2 regions of the Clostridium gelidum genome follow, and region 2 is predicted to be linked to the other one. Evidence: predicted binding sites of a transcription regulator. Region 2 holds the regulator's gene; the other holds the start of a gene.
The links. Region 2 encodes Rex, which represses fermentation and respiration genes when NADH is low (regulators of the CRP and FNR family bind a similar motif). Its sites were predicted from a motif close to ATTGTTAANNNNTTAACAAT; they were not measured.
Positions count from the first base shown of each region.

Region 1: the regulator Rex is predicted to act here: its motif matches at 12,217-12,236, upstream of psyc5s11_RS27365 (acetyl-CoA C-acetyltransferase).

Region 1 covers NZ_AP024849.1:5,958,126-5,973,877, forward strand. The annotation lists gene psyc5s11_RS27310 (oligosaccharide flippase family protein) at 1-1,424, shown strand, start outside; gene psyc5s11_RS27315 (VOC family protein) at 1,496-1,885, opposite strand; gene psyc5s11_RS27320 (sugar O-acetyltransferase) at 1,903-2,517, opposite strand; gene psyc5s11_RS27325 (histidinol-phosphatase HisJ family protein) at 2,856-3,716, opposite strand; gene psyc5s11_RS27330 (AraC family transcriptional regulator) at 3,803-4,696, shown strand; gene abc-f (ribosomal protection-like ABC-F family protein) at 5,143-6,699, shown strand; gene psyc5s11_RS27340 (hypothetical protein) at 6,939-7,103, opposite strand; gene psyc5s11_RS27345 (aldo/keto reductase) at 7,169-8,014, opposite strand; gene psyc5s11_RS27350 (Lrp/AsnC family transcriptional regulator) at 8,179-8,634, shown strand; gene psyc5s11_RS27355 (nitroreductase family protein) at 9,108-9,851, opposite strand; gene psyc5s11_RS27360 (epoxyqueuosine reductase) at 9,942-10,973, opposite strand; gene psyc5s11_RS27365 (acetyl-CoA C-acetyltransferase) at 11,008-12,186, opposite strand; gene psyc5s11_RS27370 (LysR family transcriptional regulator) at 12,429-13,319, shown strand; gene psyc5s11_RS27375 (hypothetical protein) at 13,690-14,049, opposite strand; gene rlmH (23S rRNA (pseudouridine(1915)-N(3))-methyltransferase RlmH) at 14,235-14,714, opposite strand; gene psyc5s11_RS27385 (MFS transporter) at 14,739-15,752, opposite strand, start outside.
Region 2 covers NZ_AP024849.1:434,817-450,568, forward strand. The annotation lists gene fsa (fructose-6-phosphate aldolase) at 1-296, shown strand, start outside; gene psyc5s11_RS02000 (methyl-accepting chemotaxis protein) at 596-2,704, shown strand; gene psyc5s11_RS02005 (methyl-accepting chemotaxis protein) at 2,987-4,996, opposite strand; gene psyc5s11_RS02010 (methyl-accepting chemotaxis protein) at 5,636-7,633, shown strand; gene psyc5s11_RS02015 (bacteriohemerythrin) at 7,660-8,229, shown strand; gene psyc5s11_RS02020 (zinc dependent phospholipase C family protein) at 8,844-9,425, shown strand; gene psyc5s11_RS02025 (redox-sensing transcriptional repressor Rex) at 9,723-10,358, shown strand; gene psyc5s11_RS02030 (short-chain-enoyl-CoA hydratase) at 10,706-11,491, shown strand; gene psyc5s11_RS02035 (acyl-CoA dehydrogenase) at 11,594-12,733, shown strand; gene psyc5s11_RS02040 (electron transfer flavoprotein subunit beta/FixA family protein) at 12,747-13,526, shown strand; gene psyc5s11_RS02045 (electron transfer flavoprotein subunit alpha/FixB family protein) at 13,549-14,556, shown strand; gene psyc5s11_RS02050 (3-hydroxybutyryl-CoA dehydrogenase) at 14,951-15,752, shown strand, end outside.

The DNA of each region.
Region 1 (15,752 bases), 520 kb from region 2:
TAATCTTACCAATAATAGTTATGCCTGTAGTACTTAGTGCAATCCAAGACAAATTAAATGGATATATAACTATGGGGGAAGCCTGGACTGCAGTTTTTATGATTTTTGCAAGTTTTGGAATTTATCAATATGGCTTAAGAGAAGTAAGCAGGGTTCGAGATGATAAAAATAAATTAAAACAAACTATCACTAGTTTATTTATAATCACTACTGTTACAACAACTATAATTTCAGTTTTATATGCCTTTTTCCTAATTATATTCCATAGAAATGATGGTTATTTTTATACATGTATGGTTATGGGATTAAACATAGTCTTTAATATGTTTAATGTTGAATGGATTAATGAAGCTTTAGAAAATTATGATTTTATAGTAATAAAAACTATGATAGTTAAAATAATATATAATGCTTTAACAATATGCTTTGTAAGAACACAAGAGGATTTTCTATTTTACATATATCTTACTTGTGGAATAAATTTTATTAATAATATATCAAGTTTCATATATATCAAAAAGAAAATACAATTTAACTTTTTAGACTTACAATTTAAAAAACATCTAAAACCCATGTTCTCAGTTGTAATACTTGCCAACACATATATTTTATATACTTGGCTTGATAAAAATATGATAAATAGCTATATAGGTTCAACGGAAGCAGGATATTATGGCGTGGCTCAAAAGATAATGTATATGATAGATATTTTAATGTTTACAATAGTTCAAGTTTCTATGGCTAGACTTTCTAATTACTTAGAAAATCATTCAAAAGAAGTTTATTTAAAGTTGCTAAATAAAATAGTGAAAGTATACTTTTTATTCTTATTTCCGGCATCAATAGGGCTACTTGGAGTTTCCAAACAAGTTATTATTATAATGGGAAGAGGTACAGATACATATCTACCTGCTGTACCAATATTAATGGTATTTTCAATATATATGTTAACAATTGGAGTTGACCGAATTATAGCAGATCAGATAATTTATATCTTTGGAAGAGAAAAGACAGATGCTAAATTAGTTTTAATTGGTGGTTTATTAAATTTAGTGTTAAATACACTTTTACTTATTACTAAGACCTTTACACCAACTACAGTAATTGCAACAACTTTAATTGCAAATTTAGTAGTCATAGCAATGGAATATAGATTGGTAAAAAAAGAAATTAAGCTAGATATACACTTATTTGCCTTTGAGAATTTAAAATATTTATATTATTCCTTAATATTTATTCCAATAACCTTCGCTATAAATAAATTTATATATGGAGTAATATTATCATGCATTCTTGATGTAATTGTGTGTTGTAGTATTTATTTCATAATTCTTATAGTAACAAGGGATAAGGTATTCTTTGAATTACTATTCATAGTCCTTGCGAAAATAAAGATACTATATAATAAATTAAAAGTAATATAGCATACTGTAATTACATGGAATAGGTTAAGTATTTAAAATACCATACTCTTACATGAATAGAGCTATCAGGCTTATTCTGTTATCTCTATTCGGTTTCCATCAGAATCCAAAATACAACTCTCGTAATAACCATCTCCAGTATAACGAGGTTCACTTACTATACTATAACCTGCCTTTCTTAATGAATCAGTAAGGTTATTTACCTTTTCAACACTGCCTACAGAAATGGCAATATGAATTAAACCTATATATTGATTAATTGTATCATTTAAATTTGGAGGAATTGTCACCATCTGCATAACTTCAAGTCTTGCCCCTGAATCAAATTTAATAAAGTATGACTCAAATTGTTTTTTATGATTAGTATATTTATCTCCAGCAACACCATCAAAATAAGTTACATAAAAGTCTTTTAATTTTTCTATATCCTTAGTCCATATAGCCACATGTTCAATTTTCATATTCTCACATCCTTTAACTAAACGTTGTAATCATCAACATCAAACTCGTTGTTTTTATAATAATATTTACGATCTTCTTCTGTAATCTCACGGATAACCTTACATGGATTTCCCACTGCTACCATATTATCTGGAATGTCTTTAATAACTACACTTCCTGCTCCAATAACAACATTATTGCCAATATGAACTCCAGGATTTACAACAACATTTCCACCAAGCCAAACATTATCTCCTATTGTTATACCAATGCCATATTCATATCCAGAATTTCGTGAATCAGGATGTATTGGATGTCCTGCCGTATATAGAGAAACATTTGGTGCAAATTGTACATTTTCACCTATGATTACCTTCCCTACATCTAATATTGTACAATTATAATTAGCGAAAAAGTTATTACCCACCACAATATTTTTACCATAATCACAGTGAAACGGCTGCTCTATAAAAACACTATCACCTGTTTTTCCAAGTATGTCTTTAATCAGTTCATTCATTTTTTTCTTTTCATCTGGACAGAGTAAATTATACTCATGTATTTTTAACTTATTTTCCAGTCTTTCTTCACTAAGCCCATCTAGCCAAGCTTTATATGGTAATCCTGCTAACATTCTCTCTTTTTGATTCATTTCTCTACTCCCCTTTTCTTATCTTATTTCTATAATTATTTTATCTTATTTCCTAAATACATCATAATTACTTTTATATTACCCTATTAACATATTATTTCCTATATTACTTCTCTCCTTGAGGTTCTTTATATTTTAATATAGTAATTAATATTAGAGTAACACTATAAACTACTGTAAACGACAATGAAAATGCGATTCCATTTCTTATAGTTGCTGAATATATAATACCTGCAATAACTCCTGCAATGCCTTGTATAAAATAAATACTATATTTGCTCTATCGGGGTTTAGTACTTTCGTTTTCATCTCTCTTTTCCACCTTTATCATTTAACGTCTAAAGTGGATTTGCAATTGGTTTCATCTTATCAAATGTGTACACTGCGTGAAATCCAAGATCCTTTAAAGTTTTCTTAACTTCAGCAATTTTGCATCCCAAATGTCCCCCTTCATGTGAATCAGAGCCAATTGTAATAATTTCACCACCCAGATTTCTATATAATTTTAAAATATCAATAGAGGGTGTTAAATCATTAATACCATACCGAAAACAGGATGTATTAACTTCTATTCCTTTACCATCATTAATAATAGTCTTTAAGATCTCCTCAATCAGCGGTTTTACTTTTTCGAAGGGATATTCTCCACATTTATCATAACGCTTAATCATATCCAGATGCCCCAATATACTGTAGTCATTATACTTCTTTATCACCTGAAGAATTTCTTCATAATATTTTTCTTGATATTCTTTTTGTGTCTTTCCTCTCTGGAAATCCTGAGTCCAAAATTCTTTGTTATCCACCTGATGGCAGGATAAAATTACAAAATCAAATGGATACTCATCAAAATCTTGTTGAAAACTTTGTACTGTCCCTGCCTGTATACCAAACTCTATTCCAAACTGTAACGTAATCCTATCCTGATAGAGCTCCTTACATCTAAGAAATTCTTTTCTGTATTCTTTTAAGTTACAATTTAAATCAGTTTTCACACCATAATCAATATGCTCCGTAAAACATAATTCATCGAGTCCTATTTGAACTGCCTTTTTAATACATTCTTCCATTAAATACTCAGAATCGTCGCTAAACTCTGTATGTACATGATAATCTGCCAACATAAAATAATCTCCTTCCCAATCAAGGTCATTTTCAAATTGCTTTCTTGCATTGTCCATATTATAATAATATTCCATAATACTTTATAATAATATAACAATAAGCTATATTTTTATAACAATAGTATATTGATTAAAAATTTATAAATTGGGGAGGGCAAACTATGTTAGCGATGAAACTATTAAGTAATAACTCAGAAGTTGTATCTTATAATTTCGCAGATTTTCCTATTCGTGCAAAACAAGCCTTGCTTTCAGACTATCCAGCTATGGCTGCTGCTAACCATTGGCATAATGACTGGGAATTTACCCTACTTTTAAATGGTAAAATGTCGTATTCCGTAAATGGAAAAAGCTATGAATTACAAGAAGGACAGGGGATTTTTATAAATTCTGAGCAGATGCATTATGGATATTCTGCTGATGGTTCTGACTGCAGCTTTATCTGCATACTACTACCCCCATTCCTTCTTTCTAGTCTTACAAGAATTAAAGAAAATTATGTACTTCCCGTATGTTCAGATACCTCCCATCCCTTTTCCATATTGCATCCAGAAATCGTCTGGCAAAGAAACCTGATTGATATTTTGAAAAATATATATAAATTATCCAATGAAGAGAAAGATGGCTTTGAATTGCATATCATGAGTCTTTTTCATTCCTTGTGTTACAGTCTCCATCATAATATAAAAAACAATATTTCTACTCTGGAAGCGACTGATGATAAAAAACTAGAGGCTATGCATAACATGATAGGATACATACAGAAGAATTATCATAGAAAAATTACTTTAGATGAGATTGCTGCCGCTGGAAATGTGTGTCGTAGCAACTGTTGCTATATTTTCCAACTTATTTTGCATAAGAGTCCTGTTTCATATTTAACAGAATATCGATTAGAAAAAAGTATTGAATTGCTGAATATTCCTTCTCTTTCAGTTACCGAAATATCACTTCAATGCGGATTTACCGGTTCTAGCTATTTTACGGAGATATTCCGTAAAAATATAGGCTGTACACCATCTCAATACAGAAAGAATAAAAAAAATTTAGCATAAATATCTAAGTGGTTTGTCGGTTCATCTAAAACTAATATATTAGTGGGTTCATTAATTAACTTACATAATCTAGCTTTAGCTTGTTCTACTCCACTTAAAACGATGATTGCAGTAAGGATTGGACAAATCGGTTAAGTAGTCAACCCAAATACTACATAAATCTGAACACAATCAAATTCTGCCTTCTGTGCACATACAGTAGCCTTAACAAATAATTTGAATTACTGATCATAGTCCTTTCGAAAATAAAGACACTATATAATAAATTAAACCTTTAAAAATGCTAGAGTTTATATTATACTTATCTGTATTGCAAAAATTCCGTCATTTTATTATATGGTCACATATAATACAGAAATATTTATGAACTTGAGTGTTTATAGTATAAAATGATATGTCTATTTGCAAATAATATATTGATTTTGAAGGAGATAAGTAAACAAATAATGAGTATTTTAACAATTGAAAACATGAGCCATTCATTTGGTGACAGAATATTATTTAACAATGTATCTTTTAGATTATTAAAAGGAGAGCATATTGCTCTTGTTGGTGCTAACGGTGAAGGTAAATCAACCTTTATGAAAATTATTACAAATCAAATATTGCCAGATAGCGGTAACATTGAATGGAGTAATAAAGTTAGCGCGGGGTATATGGATCAACACGTTGATCTTAAAAAGGGACATACTGTAGAGACTATTTTAGAAGAAGCATTTTCAAATTTATTTGATATAGAAAAAGAAATTAATGATTTATATAACATACTTGGCACTATGAATGAGGAAGAAGTAAATAAAACTTTAAATAAAATTGCTAATATGCAAGATACCTTAGATAAAAATGATTTTTATAGTATTAATTCAAAAATACAATCAACTGCAGCAGGTCTTGGAATTAGGGAGTTTTTAGATACAGATGCTTCAGCTTTAAGTGGTGGACAAAGAACTAAAGTTCTCCTTGCCAAACTTCTTTTAGAATCCCCAGACATTTTGTTATTAGATGAACCTACTAACCATCTGGATGAAGAGCATATAGAGTGGTTAAAAACATATTTAATGAACTATGAAAATTCATTTATATTAATCTCTCATGATAATGACTTTGTAAATAGTGTGACAAATATTATTTATCATCTTGAACATAAAACATTATCAAGGTATGTTGGAAATTATGATCGTTTTCTTAAACTTTACGCTATAAAAAAGGAACAGTTAAGCATTGAATACAGACAGCAACAAAATGAAATCTCAAAACTTGAAGATTTTATAAGAAAAAATAAAGCAAGAGCTTCAACTTCAAAACAAGCTAAATCACGAGAGAAAAAACTAGATAAAATTGAAAGAATAGAGATTAAAAGTGAAAACATAAAACCACACTTTGACTTTAAGAAGGCAAGATCTTCAGATAGTATAATCTTTCAATCTAAAAATTTAGTTATTGGATACAACGAGCCTCTAAGTAAATCTCTAAATTTAAAAATGCAAAGAGAACAAAAAATTGCAATACTTGGTGCTAATGGACTCGGAAAATCAACACTACTAAAAAGCTTACTTGGATTATTGAAGCCTATAGATGGAGAAATAAAGTTAGGTGATTATCAAGAAATAGGCTACTTTGAACAAGAAATTATAGAAGATAATACTAATACTGTTTTAGATGATGTTTGGAGTAAATTTCCAAATTCAAGTAAAAGTGAAGTACGAAGTCAGTTAGCGAAATGTGGCTTAACAAGACAACATATAGAAAGTCCTATTAATATATTAAGCGGAGGAGAACAAGCTAAAGTTAGATTATGTAAACTTATTAATAAACCCTCTAATATATTAGTTTTAGATGAACCAACTAATCATCTAGATGTGCATGCGAAAAATGAACTTAAGCGAGCTTTAAAACTATATGATGGTAGCATACTCCTAGTATGTCATGAGCCAGAATTTTATAAAGATATCGTAACAGATGTGTGGAATTGTGAAGATTGGACTATTGAATCTCTTGGATAATGCGATATTATAATTTAAATTTGCCACGGTTCTGACATAATATCAGACTATAATAAATTTGTAAGCTTGATAAATTTTTTTTCATAAATATTTACCCCATAAATATAAAGAGTAACATTCATATCCCCGTATGTATGTTACTCTTTCTTTAATAATTGATTTTTATATGAGATAATTTAAGCCCGGAAGATAATCTATTATTAATTATTGAATCTATTTCTCATTATTACTATTGCTTGTTAATTACGCTTAGCTCTTCTAAGTATATTTATTTCTCTATCTGTAAGTCCTGTTAACTCGCTTATTACTTCATTACTCATTCCCATTTCTATTGCTTTTATGGCTGTATCTGTTGCTTGTTTTTCAATTCCTTCTTCAATCAACATTTGTCCAAGCTTTGTCATGCTTACTTCCTCCATCTGGACTTGGTTCTCATCGGTTACTTAGATACATTACTATGCGTCTTATATTATCCTTTGATTATCTCTGGATGTGCATAAACTTCATTAGGATTCATTCCTATTCTAAAGCCATTATTTAATTTCTTAATCTTTTCCATATCTTCTTTACTTATTTCAAAATTGAATATATCTGCATTTTCTTTTATCCTTGTTAATGTTGTTGATTTAGGAATAGTAACAACTCCCATCTGCAAGTCCCATCTTAGTACAATTTGAGAGATTGTTCTTTCATATTTTTGTGAAAGTTGCTGAAAAAGTGGAAGTTGAAAAATTAATCCCCTCATTAAAGGTGACCAAGCTTCTAACTGAATATTATATTTCTTACAAAATTCCATTAATTCATTTTGAACAAGCTTAGGATGAAATTCTACCTGATTTACTGCTGGTATAATTTCAATATCTTCTAATAAATCTTTTAGATGTTTACTTGTAAAATTACTCACTCCTATAGCTCTTATATATCCTTCTTTATAGAGCTTTTCTAGAGCCTTCCAAGTTTCTTTATTTAAGGATTGTGGCCAATGAATTAAATATAAATCTAGATAATCTGTTCCAAGTTTTTTAATAGAAGTTTTAAAAGCTTGTAGCGTTTTCTCATATCCATGATCCGATATCCAAATTTTATTTACTAAAAATATTTCGTCTCTAGGTAATCCACTTTCCTTTATTGCAATGCCAACCTCCTCTTCATTACCATAAAAAGACGCTGTGTCTATATGACGATACCCAATTCTTAGTGCTTCTTTTACTGCTTCAATAAGCTCAGTTCCATTTTCAGCCCTATAAGTTCCAAATCCAATCCAAGGCATTTTTACTCCATTGTTTAAAATCATGTGACTTTTAATATCTTTCATTCTAATTATCCTTCCATATATCTATTAAATAAAAAATAGTTAAGATTTGAGAATTCAACCTCCTTATATTATAATAGATACAAAGCCATTTTTCCTTTTCACATAATACTATTTAACAGTATATATATTTTAAATAGAACAAATAGAAAGGTAATTTATATCATATGAAAATGGATAATACAGATATTAAAATTCTAATGGAACTTCAATCAGACAGTCGTTTATCTATTAGAGAATTATCTAAAAGAGTAAACCTCTCTCCCCCATCAGTTACAGAAAGAATAAGAAAATTTGAAGATAATGGAGTAATCGAAGGCTACACTATAAAGATAAATGAAGCGGCTTTAGGTTTTGCCATACAATGCATGATTCAAATTGATATTAAAAATAGTAAATTTGAAAAATTCAAGGAATTTATTTATAATCATCCTCGTGTAATTTTCTGCTATAGAATAGCAGGTCATTCTTGTATATTAGTAAAATTATGTGTTAAATCCATCTCTGAAATTGAAACGTTTGTTGATTCTATTTCATCATTAGATTCTACAACTTCTACTCATATTATATTTTCAGAGATTCCTATAAACAAAAGTGTAGGGAAGTTTTTTTCAGATTTTTAAATTTATATATAATTACACTTACAATACTTTTTAATATATCAAATTAGCATAATCCTTTTATGCATCAATTAAAAATTAAGATTAAATTCGCTGGTCTTGATATAGAAGTTAAAAGCAAATAAAAAAGTGCTCATCCCGCAAAAATTAGCACCTTTTCTTAATTAATCTTATTAAATTCATCCAATAGCCTTAAAACAAAATAAGCACTTTGTAAAAGTGACTAGCACAAAATATAAGATTTTGGCTATCTACCTTTGTTCTAAGGATTGCTTAGTGTTGACGCGCTAAGCTTTTCTTATTTATCTTATATCAATTCTTCACGAAAGATAAACCTCTATTTTTTTATTATATATGTTGCAATAAAGTTTTCACATATCTCTTAATCCGCATTTTACAAGCAAATTCTAAAATCATTATTGAAACTTATATATTAAAGAATTTTCATTTCATTAGGTTTAAATTGATATTTTCCGTTAAAGTAAATTGTATATGGCAATAGGTATTAACTCAGCTTCATCCTGTTCCTTGCAAAGAAATCTCTGAAAAGAAATATGGTTATACAACAGAGCTAATTCTAAAAAATACAGAAAAATCCCTATATCAATTGAGTTATAAAATGGTACTTTGTCTTTAGGCATAATAGATTTAACATTTGTTGTCCTATATATTTTTAATTTATTCTTTTTACAAACAACTCTCCATGACTGTGTATTGCATGCACTTGGCGCATATTTTACAACTTCAGCTATTGTTTCTAATCCTGAGACACCATTCCAGATCTCCTGCGTTTCTTTTCTCTTGCATTTTGTATAATCTCTTCTAAACTCGCTAGGCTGCCCTTTACCCAAAGCCATCATAATTACAAATTTCAAGTTTTCATATTCTAACTCTTGTGTTTTACCCATTCCGTACCAGCATACTCCAATATCTTTATTCGCTAAATATAAATCCAATTGTTCAAACATATATCCAATATTTAATAAAAATTTCTCTTTTTCTTCACTGTAAATAAGTAGACAATACTCCCCTCGTTTACAGGTAGTTTCTTCTCTTCGTACAATACGGTATTTAACGTCTATATTGTCCACAAGTGATATTAACTCTTTAACTTTTTCATCAATATCACGTAATTCATCATTAGAGAGCTTAAGGGTATCGTTAAATTTTCTGAATGATTTTCTTTTAAAAATCATTTTATAGTATTCTTTATCTATCACTATTGATTATTCTCCTATTTTTTAGTACCCCGATGTCTGAAATAATCATACAATGCTTTAAAATGAAAAACAATCTACTTTTTTAAATTATTATTGAAGGTTCAATTTTTTAATTGCCCACTCCGCCATTTCTCGTACCTTTGAATTACTATCGTTACATGAATACATTATATGTTCTCTATATTGCTCCTTATAGTTATTTACCATTACATTAATAGCATTAACTTTCCATTTCCAAACACTTGATTTATCTATATACCAAAACTTAGGCTGCATCACTTCTTCTAAAAAGGAATAATCCATTTTTAGAATTTTTTCTAAGGATATATGCTCACTTAATTCTTGCAAATTAGGGAACTCTTCTATTTCCTCCCAACGGTTTTTATTCATAGGGCAAACATCTTGACAGACGTCACATCCATAAACCCAATTTCCTATTTGTTCTCTGTATTTTTCGTTAATCATATCTCTTCCCATAAATGTAGTTACACAAGATACACATGCTATAGGATTCATAGTATATGGTTCTGATAAAGAAGCTGAAGGGCAAGCTTTTATGCATAATCCACAATTTTCAGGACAAGCTTTTATTTTAGGTACCTCTATAGACTCAAGTTCTTTATCAATAAGCCATGATTCTAAATGTACCCATGAGCCATTTTCAGTATAAAAGAAATTATTCTTTCGAATCACTCCAAGTCCAGCTTTCATAGCTGCAAATCGTACTGGTGCAAGACTAAACCCCCTCTCATTTTCTGCTCTAATCCCCAATCCTTGCATATATTTCTCTAATTTCAAACTATCTTGCAATTCTTTAGAATTCTCATCTTTTCTTACGTCAACTAAATAACTTTTCCCAATCATACCATTCAAATGTTCTGGAATATGATATTTCCCATATCTTCTTACGCATATGACAATTGATTTTGCCCAAGGATAAGTATCTTGCAAATGTGTAAAACGATACATACTTTGATAAAAACCTTTGGCTTCTGGAATTCGATCAATTCTTTCATTGAGTTTTTCCTCATATCCATCAAGCTGAGAGATCTTAATAATTCCACACTTTTCATAACCCATTTCCAGCGCTACACTTTTTATTTGCTCTGCTAATAAAGCCATTTTTCCACCCATCTTTCTAAATTGATGATTATAATTATTCTCTTTCAACTATTAAGGCAGTCCCTTGACCTCCACCAATGCACAACGTCGCAAGTCCTTTCTTCGCATCCCTTTTTTCCATAGCATGTAGCAACGTTACCAAAATACGTGCACCAGATGCACCTATAGGATGTCCAAGTGCTATAGCGCCACCATTAACATTAACTTTACTCATATCTAAATTTAAATCTTTAGTTATTGCTATACTTTGAGATGCATATGCTTCATTTGCTTCGATTAAGTCTAAATCTTCTGCTTTTAAATTGATTTTATCTAAAGCCGCTTTTGTTGCATAAAATGCACCATATCCCATTATCGCTGGGTCTAATCCAGCTGATCCATAAGAAGTAATTTTAGCAAGTGGTTTTATTCCTAAAGCTTTAGCTTTATCTGCACTCATTATTACTAAAGCTGCTGCTCCATCGTTTAGTCCAGATGCATTTCCCGCTGTCACTGTACCATTTTCTTTAAAAATGGGCTTAAGCTTTTTTAATGCTTCTATATTATTACCAAACCTAGGGAATTCATCTTGGTCAAATATTATTTCACCTTTTTTTGTTTTAATTACTACAGGAACTATTTCATCTTTAAATTCTCCGTTCTTAATTGCTATTTCTGCTTTTTGTTGTGATAGTAGCGAGAATTCATCTTGTTCGTCTCTTGTTATATTCCATTTTTCTGCCACATTTTCTGCTGTTACTCCCATATGATAGTCATTAAAAGCATCCCATAAACCATCTTTTATCATTTCATCAACTAGTTCACCATGTCCCATTCTTTGTCCCCATCTTGCATTATCTAGTAAAAATGGTGCGCTAGACATATTTTCCATGCCACCTACTACAATAGCATCCGCATCACCAGCTTTTATAATTTGAGCTGCTAAACTTATAGATCTAAGTCCTGAGCCACAAACTTTATTAATTGTAAATGCAGATATCTCTACAGGCAATCCTGCTTTCACAGCAGCTTGTCGTGCTGGATTTTGACCTAAACCTGCTTGGAGTACATTTCCAAAAATAACTTCATTAATTTCATTAGGGTTTATATTTGCCCTTCTAACAGCCTCTTTTATTACTATTGCACCTAATTCAACTGCTGGTATATCTTTTAAAGTTTTACCATATGCTCCTATTGCAGTTCTTACTGCGCTTACTATTACTACATCTCTCATTTTTTATTCCTCCTATTAATTAAAAGTAACATTGTTATTTTTTTAACGAGCTAAGATATACAAATTTATTCATTTTTATTAATATAGAGCTATTTACAATAGCTTACTTAATTAATTTTGTAGCTTCTCTATAAATTCATATTATCAGAGAATTATATATTTGTAAAATTGATATATTCGAATTGACAATTCGATTTTATCAATATATCATTATAATTAATATAGAGATTGAGGTGAGATTAATGGATATTAGACATTTTAAAACCTTTAAAAGTATTATTGAAGAAGGTAACTTTTCAAATGCTGCTGCAAGATTGGGGTATACACAATCTACTATTACCTCACAGATTCAGCAGTTAGAGCAGGAACTCTCAATAAAATTATTCGAAAAGATTGGTCGTAATATGGTATTAACTTCACTAGGAAAAGAAATGATACCTTATGCAAATGAATTACTTAATACAGTGAAAAAAATTGAGAGTATTGGTAAAGTTGGCGATAAGATTACAGGAGAGTTAAAAATTGCTGTTGCAGAATCATTGATGTCTTATAAATTACAGAATGTTTTAAGCTTATTTAAAGAAAAAGCTCCTAATGTAAATCTTTCTATGATTTCACTAAATTGTTATGCCATAAAAAATATGTTAGCAAGTGGTTCAGTGGACCTTGGTTTAATGTATGATGTAAGAAGTCAAAATGATAGTTTATGTGCTGTTAAGCTTTCTGATTTTAATGTAGCTTTAGTATGTTCACCACAATTTGAACAAAAAAAATTAGACTTTGTGGAGCCAAACCAAAAAATAAATACAAGCCTTATCATTAATGAAGTAGAATCCGTTTATCGAAAAATACTTGAAAGTTACTTTTTTGATAAAAATATATTACTAAATAACACAATCGAACTTGGAAGCATTGAAGCAATAAAAAAATGTGTTGCAAGTAATCTAGGAATTTCGTTTTTGCCTCGTTTTACAGTAGAAGAAGAGCTTAATAATGGAAAGTTAAAAGAACTACAGGTAGCGAGTCTAGATGCTAAAATCACAGCAATCTATGCTTATCACAAAAATAAGTGGATTAGCCCTGCAATTTCGTTATTTATTGAATTGGTGAGAGAAGATTTTAATATATCTTAAACACTTTAATATTTTCTTTTACTTTACTTCTCATCCTTTATTTGAGATATAGTTCACCGTATCCGTGGCAAGTGATAACACTTTTCTTACTTATATAACAAATTCTTTTATTTAAAATAAGAAGTACCTCTTAGTTACTCCTTATCATTATACTTTTAACTATTGCGCCATAAAAGAAGATTGTTTATTGTTCAAAACCCTTTTGTTTTTATTCACTTAACATACAGTCTAAATCAGCTTCATTGCCGGTTTGCATTTTTCTTGGGTTTCATGCATTATTCTCATCACATTTCTTGCAACAGGTTGTACAATAAGCAATTCTAAAAATATAACTACACAAAAATTGCGTGGCCAGGAAATTGGCAACTCTTTAATGACTTCCATACTGAACCCACTTGATAAAACTCCCCCCCACAATTGTCATAATAACTGACATACCAATAACGGTAAAAAATGTTTTAAACAGAATATGAGCATTAAAACTATCTGTCGGTGAACTAAAAACATTCACTAGTTTACCAGCTATCTTCCCCACAATAAACAGCTCAAGTATCATTGCAATTATAAAAACTAATGGAAATGCTTTTAACGATGTGACTATAGCTTCTCTTGACACTCCACCCATGTGAATACTAATACTCATAGTTGCCATGCAAATGCAAGTCAATGCACATATAACACCCCCGTAAATCAGCCCTTCTTTTCCATTTCTAGGCATACATTCTTCCATAATATCCTCCTTGGTTTTATTTAAACAAAAAAAACACCCTATACCGACGACAAGTGATCTGACCATCGGTACAACGCATTTACTTTGATAGTATAGCATAACACTTTCAATCATGTAATACCCTAATCTTATCTTTTAGATTCTATTAATATTACACATTGCATAATATTTAGTGAAGTTCTCATTTACTTATGATACGGTTCACCCTTCATTATCCTAAACCCTCTATATATCTGCTCTAGCAGCATAACTCTAAAAAGTTGATGAGGAAATGTCATTTTTGAGAAGCATAATTTATAATTTGCTCTAGCTAAAACACTTTTTGAAATTCCTAAACTCCCGCCTATTATAAATACTATATTAGAATTTCCTGTTACCCCTAAGTTATGTACATAATCTGAAAACTCTTGTGAAGTTAATTGTTTACCACTTAAATCCATTGCTATTACAAACATAGTATCTTTAATTTTATTTAATATTGCTTGACCTTCTTTTTCTTTAATTGCTTCTTCTTCTTTTTCTGAAGCATTATCTGGTGTCTTTTCATCTGGCAGCTCTATTATGTCTAACTTGCAATATCTACTTAATCTTTTAGAATACTCATCTATTGCATCTTTTAAATATTTTTCTTTTAATTTTCCAACTGTAATTATAGTAATATTCATTATTATTCTCCTACTTAAAAGTATTTACTTTGCTCTTCTTTTTGATTGTGCCTTAATTCCATATAACCTATATGCCGTAAGTATTGCTCCAATGGCGCATATAATCCCTGCTGCAATATAAACATAGTGCATTCCATATACAAAAACATCATCTCGTCCCTCTATATATCCTGTAACATGATATCCCATTTTTTTGCTCATAAGACTATATAAAAGTGTTGTAGATAATGATATTCCAAAAACCATCCCTAAGTTTCTTACTAAAGCATTTATACTTCCCGCAATTCCCAGCTTATCTTTATCTACTGTAGACATAACTAATGAATTATTAGGTGATTGGAACATTCCATTTCCTATAGTCATTATAGCTATAAATACAATCAGAAAACCTAAATATGAATACTGATTTAAAGTGGATATTAAAAATAATCCTAAACTAGTTCCTATAAGTCCTATGAACGTTAACACTTCTGAACCTACTCTATCTGACATATATCCACTAATCGGTGCAGCAACTGATAATATTATTGGTGATACCATCATTAATAGTCCTGTAAATGATGGAGTTAATTTCATTACATATTGCAAATAAAATGGCAGTATTATATTTGAGCAACTTATTGCTACAAATGAAATAAATGAACAAAATATGCTAAGTGAAAATAATGAATTTTTGAAGATTTCCAAATTTATTAATGGCTGATTTATTCCTTTTTCAACCCTTATAAATAATATAAACAATATCAGTGAACCAATTAAACTCATAATAATTATTTTATTACCAAATCCAATTTCTTTACCAAAAGTTAATGATCCAAACAACAATACCATTGTTGCACCAAATAAAACTGCTCCTTTTATATCCAAGTTCTCACCTTTATTATTACTGCTTTTAGGTAGTGTTTTCATTGCAAGAATAAAAGCTAATATGCCTATAGGTACATTTATTAAAAAGATATACTGCCAATTTAAAATTGATACAATTAATCCTCCTATAGGTGGCCCTATCATAGCTCCTAAAGCTACAAATGTACCATT
Region 2 (15,752 bases):
TTGCAGCAAGAGCTGGTGCTAGCTATGTAAGTCCATTCTTAGGTAGATTAGATGATATTGGAAGTGTGGGAATTACATTAATTCAAGATATTGCAGAAATATTTGAAATTCATAGTATAGATGCAGAAATTATTTCTGCAAGCGTTAGAAACCCAATCCATGTACTAGATTGTGCTAAGGCAGGTTCTCATATAGCTACAATACCTTATAATGTAATAGTGCAAATGATAAAACATCCACTTACAGATGCAGGTATTGAAAAGTTTTTAAAAGATTATGAAGGTATGAATAAGTAATAAATAAGCTAAATAGAAAAAAGAATGTCTCAAAATGATTATAAAAAATCATTTTGAGACATTTTGTTATATAATTTTAAAATAATGTGAGGATATATTTTGCTAGTAGTATGTTAATTTGGGTTTAATATTTAGTTAAAACATTAAATTTATAGGTGCAAAATAGTGTAAATTTTGATAAAATACTACAAGAAAAGAATGTTTAATGATATAATTAATTAAATTTACTTAACTATATTATAGTAATGACTTAGTCAACACATGTTAGTTTCAAAACTAATTAAAGGGGGTATATAATTATGATTAAAAAACTTAATTTAGGAACAAAAATCAGCAGTATTATAGCAATTATAATACTTATATGTTACGTTGGTGTATTTTCAACGATATTAGTACAACTAAAAGCAAAAAGCATAAGTGATAGTGAAGCATTAGCAAAAGAAGTATCGTTATCTTATACAACTCAAATTACAGGTCGCTTTGAAAAATTAGAAGTTATAACTAAAGATTTAAAAAATGCAGTAACTAAGCAAATGAAATTTGGAACACAAAACAGAGAACTTGTTATCGGAATGCAGAAGGAAATATTAGATATGAATCCTGAGGTGTTTGGAATAACAGTAGCATTTGAACCAAATGCATTTGACCAAAAGGATGATTATTATAAAGGTAGAAAAGAATTCTCAGAAACTGGTATGTTTATACCATATGTAAGTAGAGGAGAAAATGAACTAGTAGTTGAGGCTGCATATAATGATGAAACAGAAATGACTTGGTATAATAAGCCGAAGGAATTGAAAGGTACTTACATTACAGAACCTACATCTTATAAAGTTAATGGTAAAGATGTTACGATGGCATCTTTGGCAATACCAATATTAAATGATAATGGAAATTTCTTAGGGGTAATATCAATAGATTATAAACTTGACACATTAGAACAAATTGTACAAGAGAAAACACCACTTGGAGGAACTGTTGAATTGCTTTCAAATGCAGGGATTTATATAGCAAGTGGTGAAGATCCTAGTTTGAAAATGAAAAACGCTAAAGAAAACAGTGATGTTTGGGCTAAAATCATAAGCGAAACTTCACAAGGAAAAGAATTTTATACTTATGGAAATTCAGTTACAAAAGGTAAGGAAGTGTTAATGGTAGCATATCCAGTTAATTTAGAAAATACTAATACAAATTGGATTTTATGTAGTCAAATTCCGAAGGATAAAATATTAGAAGGTTATAATAAAATATTTAATGTAATTATAGTTGCAGCAATTGCCTCATTAGTTATAGTGATTTTTGTAATATGGCTTGTAATTAAGAAGATGACAACAGGTATAAAATATGCAGAAAAACAAATGGATTTATTAGCTAAGGGAGATCTTACAATAGAATTAGATGAAAAGTACTTACAAAAAGAAGATGAGATAGGAAAAATGTTTAAATCTATGAGAGAAATGCAAAAATCTTATAGACATATAATAACTGGAGTTAAGAGAGAATGTAATATAGTATTAGATTCTATAAATGTTACCAAAGAAAAAATAGATGACTTAAATATTAGAATTTCGGATGTATCTGCAACGACGGAAGAATTGTCTGCAAGTATGGAGGAAACAGCAGCTTCAACAGAAGAAATAAATTCTTCATCTTCAAAGATGGAATCTTTAATAAAAACTATGGGTTCAAGTGTTGAGGATGGGGAGAAAACTGCAAAGGAGATTGAAGAAAGAGCTATAAGACTTAAATATGATGCAATAAAATCACAAGAAAAATCTAATAATATAACTTTAGAAATGCAAGAAAGCTTAAAAACAGCAGTAGAAAAATCTAAGGCGGTAAATAAAATAAATGAATTAACATCTAGAATATTGGAGATTACTGATAAAACAAATTTATTAGCGTTGAATGCAGCAATAGAATCAGCAAGAGCAGGGGAAGCTGGTAAGGGATTCGCAGTAGTTGCAGATGAAATAAGAAAACTTGCTGAGACCTCAAAAGAAACAGCTATAGAAATTCAACAAATAAATAAAGAAGTAGTTGTAGCAGTAAATGATCTTAAAGGAACTTCAACTGAAGTTATTAATTTTATTGGAACTCAAGTAGTTGAAGATTATAATAAACTCGTTGACACAGGAGAACAATATAAAAATGATGCTATAGTATTCAATGAACTAGTTAGTACTATAGGTGAAATTTCAGATAAATTAATTAATTCAACTGAAGAGATTATTACATCAATAGATGAAGTTGCACAAGCAACAAATGAAGGGGCTACAGGAACAACAATAATTGCAACTAAATCAAATGAAGTAGTTAACTTAAGCGAAGAAGTAGTAGAGCAAACATATAAAACTAAAGAAAGTGTAGACAAACTTTTAGAAGTAGTATCAATATTTAAAATTTAGACTATGTTTAAAAATTATTTATAATAAAGTTTTATAATAAAGTTTTATAAAAAGATTATTATTTAGATTCATATGAAATGAATGGAATATGTATGACTAAAATCTATCTTGGAGGTATTTTAAATAAACTGATTTTAAAGTAAATTTACTTAATTATATTTTTAGTCTAATTAAAAATATAAGGAGCATTATTTGGTAAAGTTTGAATTATAGGCATCTGGTAGACAGAGAATACCTAGCAAAATTTACGATTTCATGCTCCTTATTTATAAATTAACTTAATTATTTTAATTTAAAGAATTTTAATTGATCATCCATTTCATTTGTTGAAATGGATAAGTTTTGTGCTGAGACTGCAATTTCATCTGATGCTAAATGTATTTCTTGTGATGAGGCTGCAATTTCTTCTGATGTTGCAGCAACTTCCTGTGATATTGCCGAAATATTTTCTATTCTTGCTAATATATTTTCTTTTTTAATATTTATAGTACCAAATTTGCTTGCTGCATCTCTTATCTTAGGTATCACAATATTTATGCCTTCAGATATATTGTTAAATGTTTTTATAGTTTTATTAACCACTTCATTTTGTTTATTTATGTCTTCAGTAATTAAAGATGTCTTATCATTAATTTCATTAGTGCTAATCAATATATTCTGTGATATATTATATATATTTTGTGAAGAATCTTTACTCATTTCTGCAAGTTTTCTTATTTCATCAGCAACTACTGCAAAACCTTTTCCAAACTCACCAGCTCTTGCCGCTTCAATAGCCGCATTTAGAGCTAAAAGATTAGTTTGTTCTGAAATGCTACTTATTAAATCAGTCATTTCATTTACTTTTTTTATATCATTAATCATCTTATATAAAGATACACTGAAGCTTTTAAAATTATTATTTAAATTTTCTATAACTTCTGTTAAATATTTCAATTCTCCATTACTATCTAAAGATCTTACGCCTATTTCGCTAGATAAATCATTTATAATTACAATATTATCATTAACCATCTTAATATCACTACTAAACTCATTTAATTGGGTTGATATTTGAACTAAATCTGTAGCTTGACTAGTTGTCCCTTGAGCGACTTGATCTATTGCAGCTACTATATTGTTTGTTGATGCTGACATTTCTTCTGAAATGGCTGCAAGTGTTGTAGCTTGAGCATCTATTTTTTTTGAATTGCCTTTAACATTTTTCAATACACTATTAATCTTCTGCATCATATTCTTGAGAGCTCTGCTCATTGTTCCTATTTCTGTAGCATCGTCTAAATGCTTTTGGTCTATCTCATGTGTGAAATCACCATGTTCCATTTCTCCAATTATATTATCTACAGCTTTTACAGGTCTAGATATCTTCAATGAAACTTTAAAAATAGTAATACTAATTACGATTATAGATATACTAGCTGTTATTATTAGTAATATATTCATAAGATTCAACCCACTAAGTAGTTCTTCTTCTTTAGCTATCAGTCCAATAGACCATCCTAAATCGCCTACTTGAGCATATCCTATATATGAGTTACCAGTACTATTTTCCCATTTTTCAACAGCATTACTGCCTTTAATCATCTTTGAAGAGATTTCACCTAGTTTTTTTTCATCTTCATTTTTACTAGATTTAATAAGATTATATTCCCCATTTATCTTCGTTTCGTCTTTACTTGCAATAAAAGTACCTGAACTATCTATTAAGAATGCTTCTCCAGTTTTTAGAAGCTTTATTGCATTTGTAATGTTGGATAAATCATTACCTTCTCTAAGTGCTACAATAGTTCCTATAGTTTTATTTCCAACTTTTATTGGCGATGATAAAGCTACTATGAGTTTATTATCTATTCTACTTATAAATGGTTTAGATATATACGCTTTGCCTTTCATAGCTTCAATAAAATAATCTCTATCTTTAATATCAACTACTGATCCATCAAGAAAGTGAATTAATCCATCTTCATAAACGATACCCATATTATTATTTTTTTGAACTGCGCCATTTTCCTTAAGTATTTTAAATTTTTCATCTAAAGATATATTTTCATCGTGCATAAGTGGAATACTAGCTATTATTCCAACACCAGTAAGTTTTTCATTTAAAACATTATAGACTTCTTCTCCTCCAAGTCTACTCGTTTCAGTCAATAATTCTCGTCCTGTATTAATCATCGCATTTCTTGCAAAATACATTGCACTAGAGGCCAATAACATACAGACTATTACACTCGTAGGAATTAATATACTAATCATCATTTTCATAATAGAACTTCTATTTTTCTTTATCATTTATATTCCCCCCAAGTTTATATTTAAGAAAACATTTTCATAATGTATATATTGTACATTTTAAATCCTTAGTTGTCAAATTTAGTATATAAAAACAGTTTTTGTGTTTTTTTGGGATTTTAACTATTTTTTCTTAATTATTAATTTTTTATTGTATAGTGCAATTAAACATATATATGCAAAAATAATTTTTTTACATTTTTCGACCTCGGCTCATAAAATATCAAGTGAAACTTGATCTAAATTGAATCTAATTTTCAGTTAAACCCTAGCTATAAGATGACTTTATTAGATAATATTAGAAAATTATCAACATTAATTTTAATAATTAGAATTGTCGAAGCATAATACTACAAGTATTGACAATTTAGTGTAAACAAGTAAAATATAATCAACAAACTAAATATCAGAAAATTCAGAAGACTATGCTTTTGATTGCTCATTTCCTATATATCTACAGTCTTAACCGGTAAAATAGATAAACTCATCATAAATTTTACAAACAGCAACTAAATAATTGAAGCGGTGATTTAAAATATCAGACTTATTACAAGAAATAGTTGAGTAAGAGGAGACTCAAAAGGATAAATATCTTATATTTTCAATTAATATTATAAGTAATTTGTGAGGAGGATGAATATGAAAATACATTCATTGAAATTTAAATTGCTAGGATTTATTTTTTTTATAATAATTCTACTTGTTGGCGTTATTATAATTGATAATGTAATAGAATTTAATAGCTATCTAAGCACAAATGTTAACAGAGACGTTACAAATGCAAATGAAATACTTAAAGATAAAATTGAGGAACTAAAAAATGATTCTATGAATATGGCAACTCAATTGTCACTTAATCCTATAGTAACAAAAGCGGTTGAAACAAAGGACACTGAAAAAATTTTAAATGATTTAAAGCCAATAGTAGAAGATTCAGGAATAGAATTTATAACAATAACTGATGAAGCCGGTACTGTACTTGCAAGAACCCATGAACCAGAGAAAAAGGGAGATAGTGTTCTAAATCAAGAAAATGTAAAAGTTGCTCTTGAAGGAAAAGCAAACTCTAAGGTAGAAGAAGGAACTCAAGTTAAGTTAGCAGCTAGATCAGGGGTTCCAGTTAAGAATGATAAAGGCAAAATTATTGGCGTCATATCAACTGGATATAGGCTTGATTCTAATGAGATAGTTGATTATATAAAGACAAAACTCAATTGTGATGCTACTATTTTTTTAGGTGATACAAGGCTTGCAACAACTATAATAAAAGATGGTAACAGAGCTGTCGGAACTAAACTTGATTCTAGGATTGCAGGAATTGTACTTGCAAATAATAAATATTCTGGTGAAGCAGATATTATTGGGTCGAAATATATTACAACATATACTCCTATTATAGGAGCAACTGATAAAGTAATCGGAATAATATTTACAGGAAAAAGTCAGATTGAAACAAATAATTTTAAGAGTGGTTTTATTGCTAATACTATTATAATTGCCCTAATTGTTTTATCAATATTTTCCGTAATTATATATATTTATATTGATTACAAAATTTCAAAACCATTAATACGTGCAGTTGAACACTTTAAATCTGTAGCAGAAGGTGATTTTAGAAAACCTATTTTAGAAAAAAATCTTAGGCGCAAAGATGAAATAGGAGATCTTGCTAGAGGAATAGCTTTTATGAAAGATGATTTAACTATTTTAATAAAAAAAATATTGGATAATTCACAAGAACTTACTGCAAGTAGCGAAGAACTTTCTGCGACAGTAGAGGAGTTTTCATCAATGGAACAAAATATTGACAGTTCAATTAAAAATATAAATTCTGGAATTCACGACACTGGTGCAGTTTCAGAGGAAATATCTGCTTCAATAAAAGAGGTTGATAGCAGTGTTAATATATTAACTGGGAAAGCCATTGAAGGCAGTAATAATGCACATTTAGCAAAAGAAAGAACTGATGATATGCAAAATAAAGCTAAATTATCTCTTGATGAAATAGAATGCTTATTTGTAGAGAAAGAACAAAATATAGTAAAAGCAATTAATGATGGAAAAATAGTAGATAATATTAAGGTAATGGCTGATACTATTGCAAGCATAGCAGAACAAACTAATCTTTTAGCACTTAATGCATCTATTGAAGCTGCAAGAGCTGGAGAACATGGAAAAGGTTTTTCGGTTGTTGCTGATGAAGTTAGGAAACTTGCAGAAAAATCTACAGAATCTGTAGGATCTATAAAAGATACAATAATAAAGGTAGAAAGTGCATTTCAAAATCTTTCTAATAATAGTAATGATGTATTATTGTTTATACAAAAAAAAGTAACCCCTAAATTTGATGAAATAGTGGAGATAGGAAAGGAAAATCATAAAGATGCAGAATTTGTAAGTAAAATGTCAGAAGAGATAGCTGCTATGTCAGAAGAAATTGCAGCTACAATGGATGAGGTAAGTAAAGCTGTTCAAAATATGGCGGTTACAGCACAAACATCATCAGAGGGAACAGAAGAAATTGTAAATAATATTAATGAAACAACTAAAGGAATAGAAGAGATTGCATTAACAGCTAAAAGCCAAGCACTACTTGCAGAAAGACTAAATGAAATGGTTCAAAGATTTAAATTTTAAATATAATTTATAGGAGGGATAATTTTATGTCTGAGCTTTTAAAACGAAATACTCAAATTTTAAGTAATAATTTGCATTGGAGCATCTATTCAGCAAAACATAGTTCCCTTAATAAAAATAATGATGAATCTATAGAACTTTATGGTAATAAATCATATATTACTTCAGAAATTATTCTGCTTTTTATGAATTCAAATTGGGATGATAATTTAGCTACAGGAATTAGTAATATTGATAGCCAAAATAAAGAAATATTTCTCCAAATTAATAACTTATTATTTAATCTTAAACAAGAAAAAAGTAAAATTAAACTTATTAAAGAACTAGATTGTCTTGAAAAATATGTGATTAAGCATTTTAACGAAGAGGAAGCTATTCAAAAACAAAATGAGTATCCTAAATACAATTTACAACATGATCAGCATGAAGTATTTAAAAATGATCTTAAAAAATTAAGAAATATCTTGGAAAGTAAAGAATTATCGGCATCGATTATTGTAGATATATATGAAAAAATTTTCAAAGTTTATAGAAAGCATATAATAAATTTAGACAAGGACTTAGGTATGTTTTTACTGGCAAAGTTTAGAGGATAATAAACGCTATATTTTAAAATGTTAAGATATATGAATAGTTTGTTTATTAATTTAAATTTCAAGTTTGCAGCAAAATATCATAATAGGTTCACTCTACACAAGATATTATTGCATCTATAAATGAAGTTTCACAGGCAACAAATGATGTAGTTAATTTAACAGAAGAAGTTGTAAATCAAACAAATAAAACAAAAAAATGTGCAGATAAACTTTTAGATGTAGTATCAATATTTAAAATTTAAAATATCCATTTTAAAAGATTGTTTATATTTAGAAAAATCAAGGGGGGAGTTTACATAGCATATATGGGTGTGATTGTTAAAGGAATGTAGACAGATATGTTTCAAGTAAATATTTATTTTGATGGGTGAATATATTAGATTAAAATACTTATTTTTCCGAATCAAGTTTAATTAGTTAACAATTTGAATAATTATTGGGATTTTTAGAGATAATATTTGTCCCAACTAATCATTAAGGTGTTGTAAATTTTAAGTTAGAGTATTATTATATGAGTATGAAATAAATTTTAATTATATTAAAGATTACTACGTGTAAAGCTAAAGAGTTTTTTATTAAAATAATTAAAATATAGAGGATGTGATTAGACTTTGATGATTAATACTCACAAAGCTATGGGCGAGAATATTATAAAATATGCTAATTCAAAGAGCATTTATTTAATTAATAATAAAAGATTTGTATGGGGGAACATCAAACCAGACTGCACACCTAAATATAAATTTAAGAAACATTATTTTGATGAAAGTATAGATATGATAGTTGAAAAAATTACACATTTATCTTCATTAACGCTAGAAGATGTTTATTATGATATGACTGTTGGAAAGTTTAGTGAGGAACTTGGAGTAATATGTCACTTTTTATGTGATTTTTTTTGTGCCCCACATTATTATAGATGGGAATTCAAAAGTACTAGTGCAGTAAAACATCATATGCTATATGAAAATAAATTAGCTAAAATAGCTAAGGATTTTAAGCCAACAGGTATAATATATACCCATATAGAACCAAGTAATATAAAAGAGTTTATATTACAATTACAAAAACAATATGACGGAATATTAGATTATCATAATGATTTAACATTTTCATATTATGTTTGTGACAGTGTATTAAATATGGTTCTAAATAATGTGTTTTTAAATGATAGTAAAGTAAGTAAAGCAATTTAATTGATTACCACATATAAGAAAAAATACATCTAAATAATCAAAAATTATTTAGATGTATTTTTTTAATTATTTTTAAGATAGTCTATTTTTATATTGTTTTAAGAGAATAATAAATTTGATTTTCATGAAATACTTTTATTAACACTAACATAATAATATATAAGTGTGGTAAAATTATAAAGCATAACAATTATTAATGGAATAAAGTTTTGAAGATTCTATGTAATTTAGATTATTAAATATAGATTGTTAAAAAATAGACTAAATATTAAAATATTGAGGTAGGAGAAAATATATATGGATAAGAATAAAAATATATCTATGGCAGTTATAAAAAGATTGCCTAAATATTATAGATATCTTGAGGAACTTATGAAACATGAAGTAGATAGAATTTCATCAAAAGAATTAGGTGAGAAAATAGGGTTTACGGCATCTCAGATTCGACAAGATCTAAATTGTTTTGGGGATTTTGGACAACAAGGATACGGATATAATGTGAAAGAACTTTATAACCAAATTGGCTCTATATTAGGATTAGGTAGGGGATACGAAGCGGCATTAGTTGGAGCAGGTAATATAGGTCAAGCGGTTTCAAATTATTCAAGATTTGAAAATATGGGTTTTAAAATAACAGCTATATTTGATGCAAATCCTAAATTAATAGGAATGAAAATTAGAGATGTAGAAATTATGGATATAGATGAAATGGCATCTGTTTTAAATTCACATAAAATTGATATAGGAATAATATGTGTTCCAAGAAAAAATGCACAAAATGTTGCTGATGGATTAATAAAGGGTGGTATAAGAGCAATCTGGAATTTTGCACCTGTAGACTTAGTAGTTCCTGAGCCTGTTAAGGTAGAAAATGTACATTTAAGTGAAAGTTTGCTAACTTTAATTTATTTATTAAATGAAAGTGATAGTTAAAAATTTAATTATTATTATTATTATTTAAGCATATAGAAAGAAAATAACAAGTGAGAGATGCAATGTATATTTCACTTGTTTTCTCATTTTGTATGCCTAATATATTGCTGATTTTCTACATGAATGAAAATAATCAAAAAGAATGCAATAGCTAAAAAACTTCTAAATAAAACATAATATTTTATTGCAAATAAATTAAGTACGTATTATAATTTTAATTAGGGTTTTATAACCTAAATATTTTTTTGGATTCATTTGTTATAATATTAACAAATGGATTAAAAAATTATTAGAAATAGTAAGAAAATTAAAAAAATAAATAAGCAAGTTTGAAGGAGGACCTTAACATGGAATTAAAAAATGTGATTCTTGAAAAAGAAGGACATTTAGCTATTGTTACAATCAATAGACCAAAGGCACTAAATGCATTAAATTCAGAAACATTAAAAGATTTGGATACTGTTTTAGAAGATTTAGAAAAAGACAGCAATGTATATGCAGTTATATTAACTGGTGCTGGGGAAAAATCTTTTGTAGCCGGAGCAGATATTGCAGAAATGAAAGATCTTAACGAAGAACAAGGTAAAGAATTTGGAATCTTAGGAAACAATGTTTTCAGAAGATTAGAAAAATTGGATAAGCCAGTTATTGCAGCTATATCAGGATTTGCTCTTGGTGGTGGATGTGAACTTGCTATGTCATGTGACATAAGAATAGCTTCAGAAAAAGCTAAATTTGGTCAACCAGAAGCAAGTCTTGGAATAACTCCTGGATTTGGTGGAACTCAAAGATTAGCTAGAATTGTAGGACCTGGAAAAGCTAAAGAATTAATATATACTTGTGACATTATTAAAGCTGAAGAAGCTTACAGAATAGGTTTAGTAAATAAAATAGTTCCATTAGAAAGTTTAATGGATGAAGCAAAAGCAATGGCAAATAAGATTGCAGCTAATGCTCCAAAGGCAGTGGCATATTGTAAAGATGCTATTGATAGAGGAATGCAAGTTGATATCGATGCAGCTATATTAATAGAAGCAGAAGATTTTGGTAAATGTTTTGCAACAGAAGATCAAACAGAAGGAATGACTGCGTTCTTAGAAAGAAGAACAGAAAAGAATTTCCAAAATAAATAATTTTAAATAACAAATAATATTTAAAGATTAAGTTAAAAATCTATTAGAGATTTATATATAGTTTGGTATCAAATAGGTTTAATTAACAAGGAGGATAATTTAATGAATTTCGAATTAACTAGAGAACAACAATTAGTACAACAAATGATCAGAGAATTCGCAGTAAACGAAGTTAAACCAATAGCTGCTGAAATTGATGAAACAGAAAGATTCCCTATGGAAAACGTTGAAAAGATGGCTAAATTAGGAGTAATGGGTATCCCATTCGGTAAAGAATTTGGTGGAGCAGGCGGAGATGTTCTTTCTTACATAATAGCTGTAGAAGAATTATCAAAAGTTTGTGCTACTACAGGAGTTATACTTTCAGCTCATACATCATTATGTGCGTCAGTAATTTTTGAAAATGGTACTCCAGCTCAAAGAGCACAATATTTACCTGATCTTTGCAAAGGTAAGAAACTTGGTGCTTTCGGTTTAACTGAACCAGGTGCTGGTACAGATGCTGCAGGACAACAAACAACAGCTGTATTAGATGGAGATAACTATATATTAAATGGTTCAAAAATCTTTATAACAAATGGTGGAGTTGCTGAAACTTTCATAATATTTGCTATGACAGATAAGAGCCAAGGAACTAAAGGTATTTCTGCATTTATCGTAGAAAAATCATTCAAAGGATTCTCAGTAGGAAAACATGAAAACAAGATGGGTATTAGAGCATCTTCAACTACTGAATTAGTTATGGAAGATTGTATAGTACCAAAAGAAAACTTAATTGGTAGAGAAAGTAAGGGATTTGGTATAGCAATGAAGACTCTTGATGGAGGAAGAATTGGTATAGCTGCTCAAGCTTTAGGTATTGCAGAAGGAGCTTTCGAGGAAGCAGTTGCATACATGAAAGAAAGAAAACAATTCGGAAAACCACTTTCAGCATTCCAAGGATTACAATGGTACATTGCTGAAATGGATGTTAAGATTGAAGCTGCTAAGTATCTAGTATACAAAGCTGCATGCAAGAAACAAGCTGGTGAGCCATACTCACTTGAAGCTGCTCGTGCTAAATTATTTGCAGCAGATGTTGCAATGGAAGTTACAACTAAGGCAGTACAAATCTTTGGTGGATATGGTTACACTAAAGAATACCCAGTTGAAAGAATGATGAGAGATGCTAAGATAACAGAAATCTATGAAGGAACTTCAGAAGTTCAAAAGATGGTTATCGCAGGAAGCATTTTAAGATAGGAGGAATTTTATAATGAATATAGTAGTTTGTATAAAACAAGTTCCAGATACTGCAGCAGTAAAGATTGATCCTAAAACTGGTACGTTAATAAGAGATGGAGTTCCATCAATAATGAATCCAGAGGACAAACATGCTTTAGAAGGTGCATTACAATTAAAAGAAACTAATGGTGCTAAGGTAACAGTTATAACAATGGGACTTCCAATGGCTAAAGCTGTACTTAGAGAAGCATTATGTATGGGAGCTGATGAAGCTATCCTATTAACAGATAGATGTATGGGAGGAGCTGATACGTTAGCTACTTCAAAGTCACTTGCAGGAGTTATTAAAAAGTTAGATTATGATATAGTACTTGCTGGAAGACAAGCAATTGATGGAGACACAGCGCAAGTTGGACCAGAAATAGCTGAACATTTAAACATTCCTCAAGTAACTTACGTTCAAGACATTAAAGTTGAAGGTAATACATTAATAGTAAAGAGAGCATTAGAAGATGGATATCAAGTGGTAGAAGTTAAAACTCCATGTCTATTAACTGCAATCGAAGAATTAAATGAAGCTAGATACATGAATATAGCTGATATATTCGCAACGAATGATGATCAAATCAAGGTTATGTCAGCAGATGATATAGATGTAGATAAGAATGAATTAGGACTTAAAGGTTCACCTACAAAGGTTAAAAAGTCAATGACTAAAGAAGTTAAAGGTGCCGGAGAAATAGTTAGAGAATCACCTAAAAATGCAGCATATTATGTTGTAGGAAAATTAAAAGAAAAACACTACATCTAAGATAATAGGAGGGTAATTTAATATGAATATAGAAGATTACAAAGGCGTTTGGGTCTTTGCTGAACAAAGAGAAGGCGAGTTACAAAAAGTATCTTTAGAACTACTTGGAGAAGGTAGAAGAATTGCTGATGAATTAGGAGTAAAGTTAACTGCTTTATTACTAGGAAATAACATAGATGCATTAGCAAAGACATTAGCGCAGCACGGTGCTGATGAAGTTTTAGTTGCTGATGACAAAGATTTAGAGCACTATACAACTGGCGCTTATACTAAGGTTATCTGTGATTTAGCTAACGAAAGAAAGCCAGGAATATTATTCGTAGGAGCTACTTTTATTGGAAGAGATTTAGGTCCAAGAGTAGCAGCTAGATTATCAACTGGATTAACTGCTGACTGTACTTCAATTGAAGTTGAAGTTGAAGGCGGAGCTCTTTTAGCTACAAGACCAGCATTTGGTGGAAACTTAATGGCTACAATTGCTTGTCCAGATCATAGACCACAAATGGCTACAGTAAGACCAGGAGTATTTGCAAAAATTACTACTGACGCAGCAAACTGCAAAATTGAAAAGGTTGAAGTTAAATTAGCTGAAAGCGATATAATGACTAAGGTTTTAGAAATTGTTAAATCTAAGAAAGAAATTATAGATATAGCTGAAGCAGATTTCATAGTATCAGGTGGTAGAGGAGTTGGAAGCAAAGAAAACTTTGAACTACTTAAGGAATTAGCAAAAGCTTTAGACGGAACTGTAGCTGGATCAAGAGCAGCAGTTGAAAATGGATGGATTGATGGAGCATATCAAGTTGGTCAAACTGGTAAAACTGTTAGACCTCAAATTTATATAGCTTGTGGTATTTCGGGAGCTATCCAACACGTTGCTGGTATGCAAGAATCAGATTTAATCATTGCTGTTAATAAAGATGACTCAGCTCCAATAATGAAGCTTGCAGATTATGCAATAGTTGGAGACATCGCTAAGGTAGTACCAGAATTAACAGCTCAAGTTAAAGAAATAAAGAACGCTGAATAATATGACAAGAAAAGCTATTATTCAAAAATATAAAATATTAATTTGAATTAATTCTTAGTTAAAGCATATTAAAGATTAACAAGTCATTATGCTGCTAGTCTATTTTATGTCATGCTACGTCAGTATGTCCATCTAATAGCCTTATACTATGAAATGAATATTGCTTTCTCATTTGACACAAGATATATATAGTAGCTTTGACTTGGTATTTATTATGGATGAAATAAATTATTTCAACTATGTCAGTATGTTCATCTAATAGCCTTATACTATAAGGTGAACATACTTTTTTGTTTGATACAAAATATACATAATAGCTTTGAGTTATTATGTATAAAATAAATTATTTTAACTAAGTATATCTATAATCAAAAATTTTGAGGAGGAATAATTAATGAAAAAGATTTTTGTACTTGGAGCAGGAACTATGGGTGCTGGTATTGTTCAAGCATTCGCTCAAAAGGGTTGCGAAGTAATAGTAAGAGATATAAAAGATGAATTTGTTGATAGAGGAATAGCTGGAATTACTAAAGGATTAGAAAAGCAAGTTGCTAAAGGAAGAATGACTGAAGAAGTTAAAGTAGAAATACTTTCAAGAATTTCAGGAACAACTGACATGAAGCTTGCTGCTGACTGCGATTTAGTAGTTGAAGCTGCTATAGAAAACATGAAAATAAAGAAAGAAATATTTGCTGAATTAGATGGAATTTGTAAGGCTGAAACAATTTTAGCTTCAAACACTTCATCTTTATCAATTACTGAAGTTGCTTCAGCAACAAAGAGACCAGATAAAGTTATAGGAATGCATTTCTTTAATCCAGCTCCAGTAATGAAGCTAGTTGAAATAATTAAAGGTATAGCTACATCTGATGAAACTTTTGATGCTGTTAAAGCATTATCTGTTGAAATAGGAAAGGAACCTGTTGAAGTTAAAGAAGCTCCAGGATTCGTAGTTAACAGAATTCTTATTCCAATGATTAATGAAGCATCTTTTATATTACAAGAAGGAATTGCTTCAGTTGAAGATATAGATAATGCAATGAAATACGGTGCTAATCACCCAATGGGACCTTTAGCATTAGGAGATCTTATAGGATTAGATGTTTGTTTAGCTATCATGGATGTTTTATTTAGTGAAACAGGAGATAGCAAGTACAGAGCTAGTAGCATATTAAGAAAATATGTTAGAGCTGGAT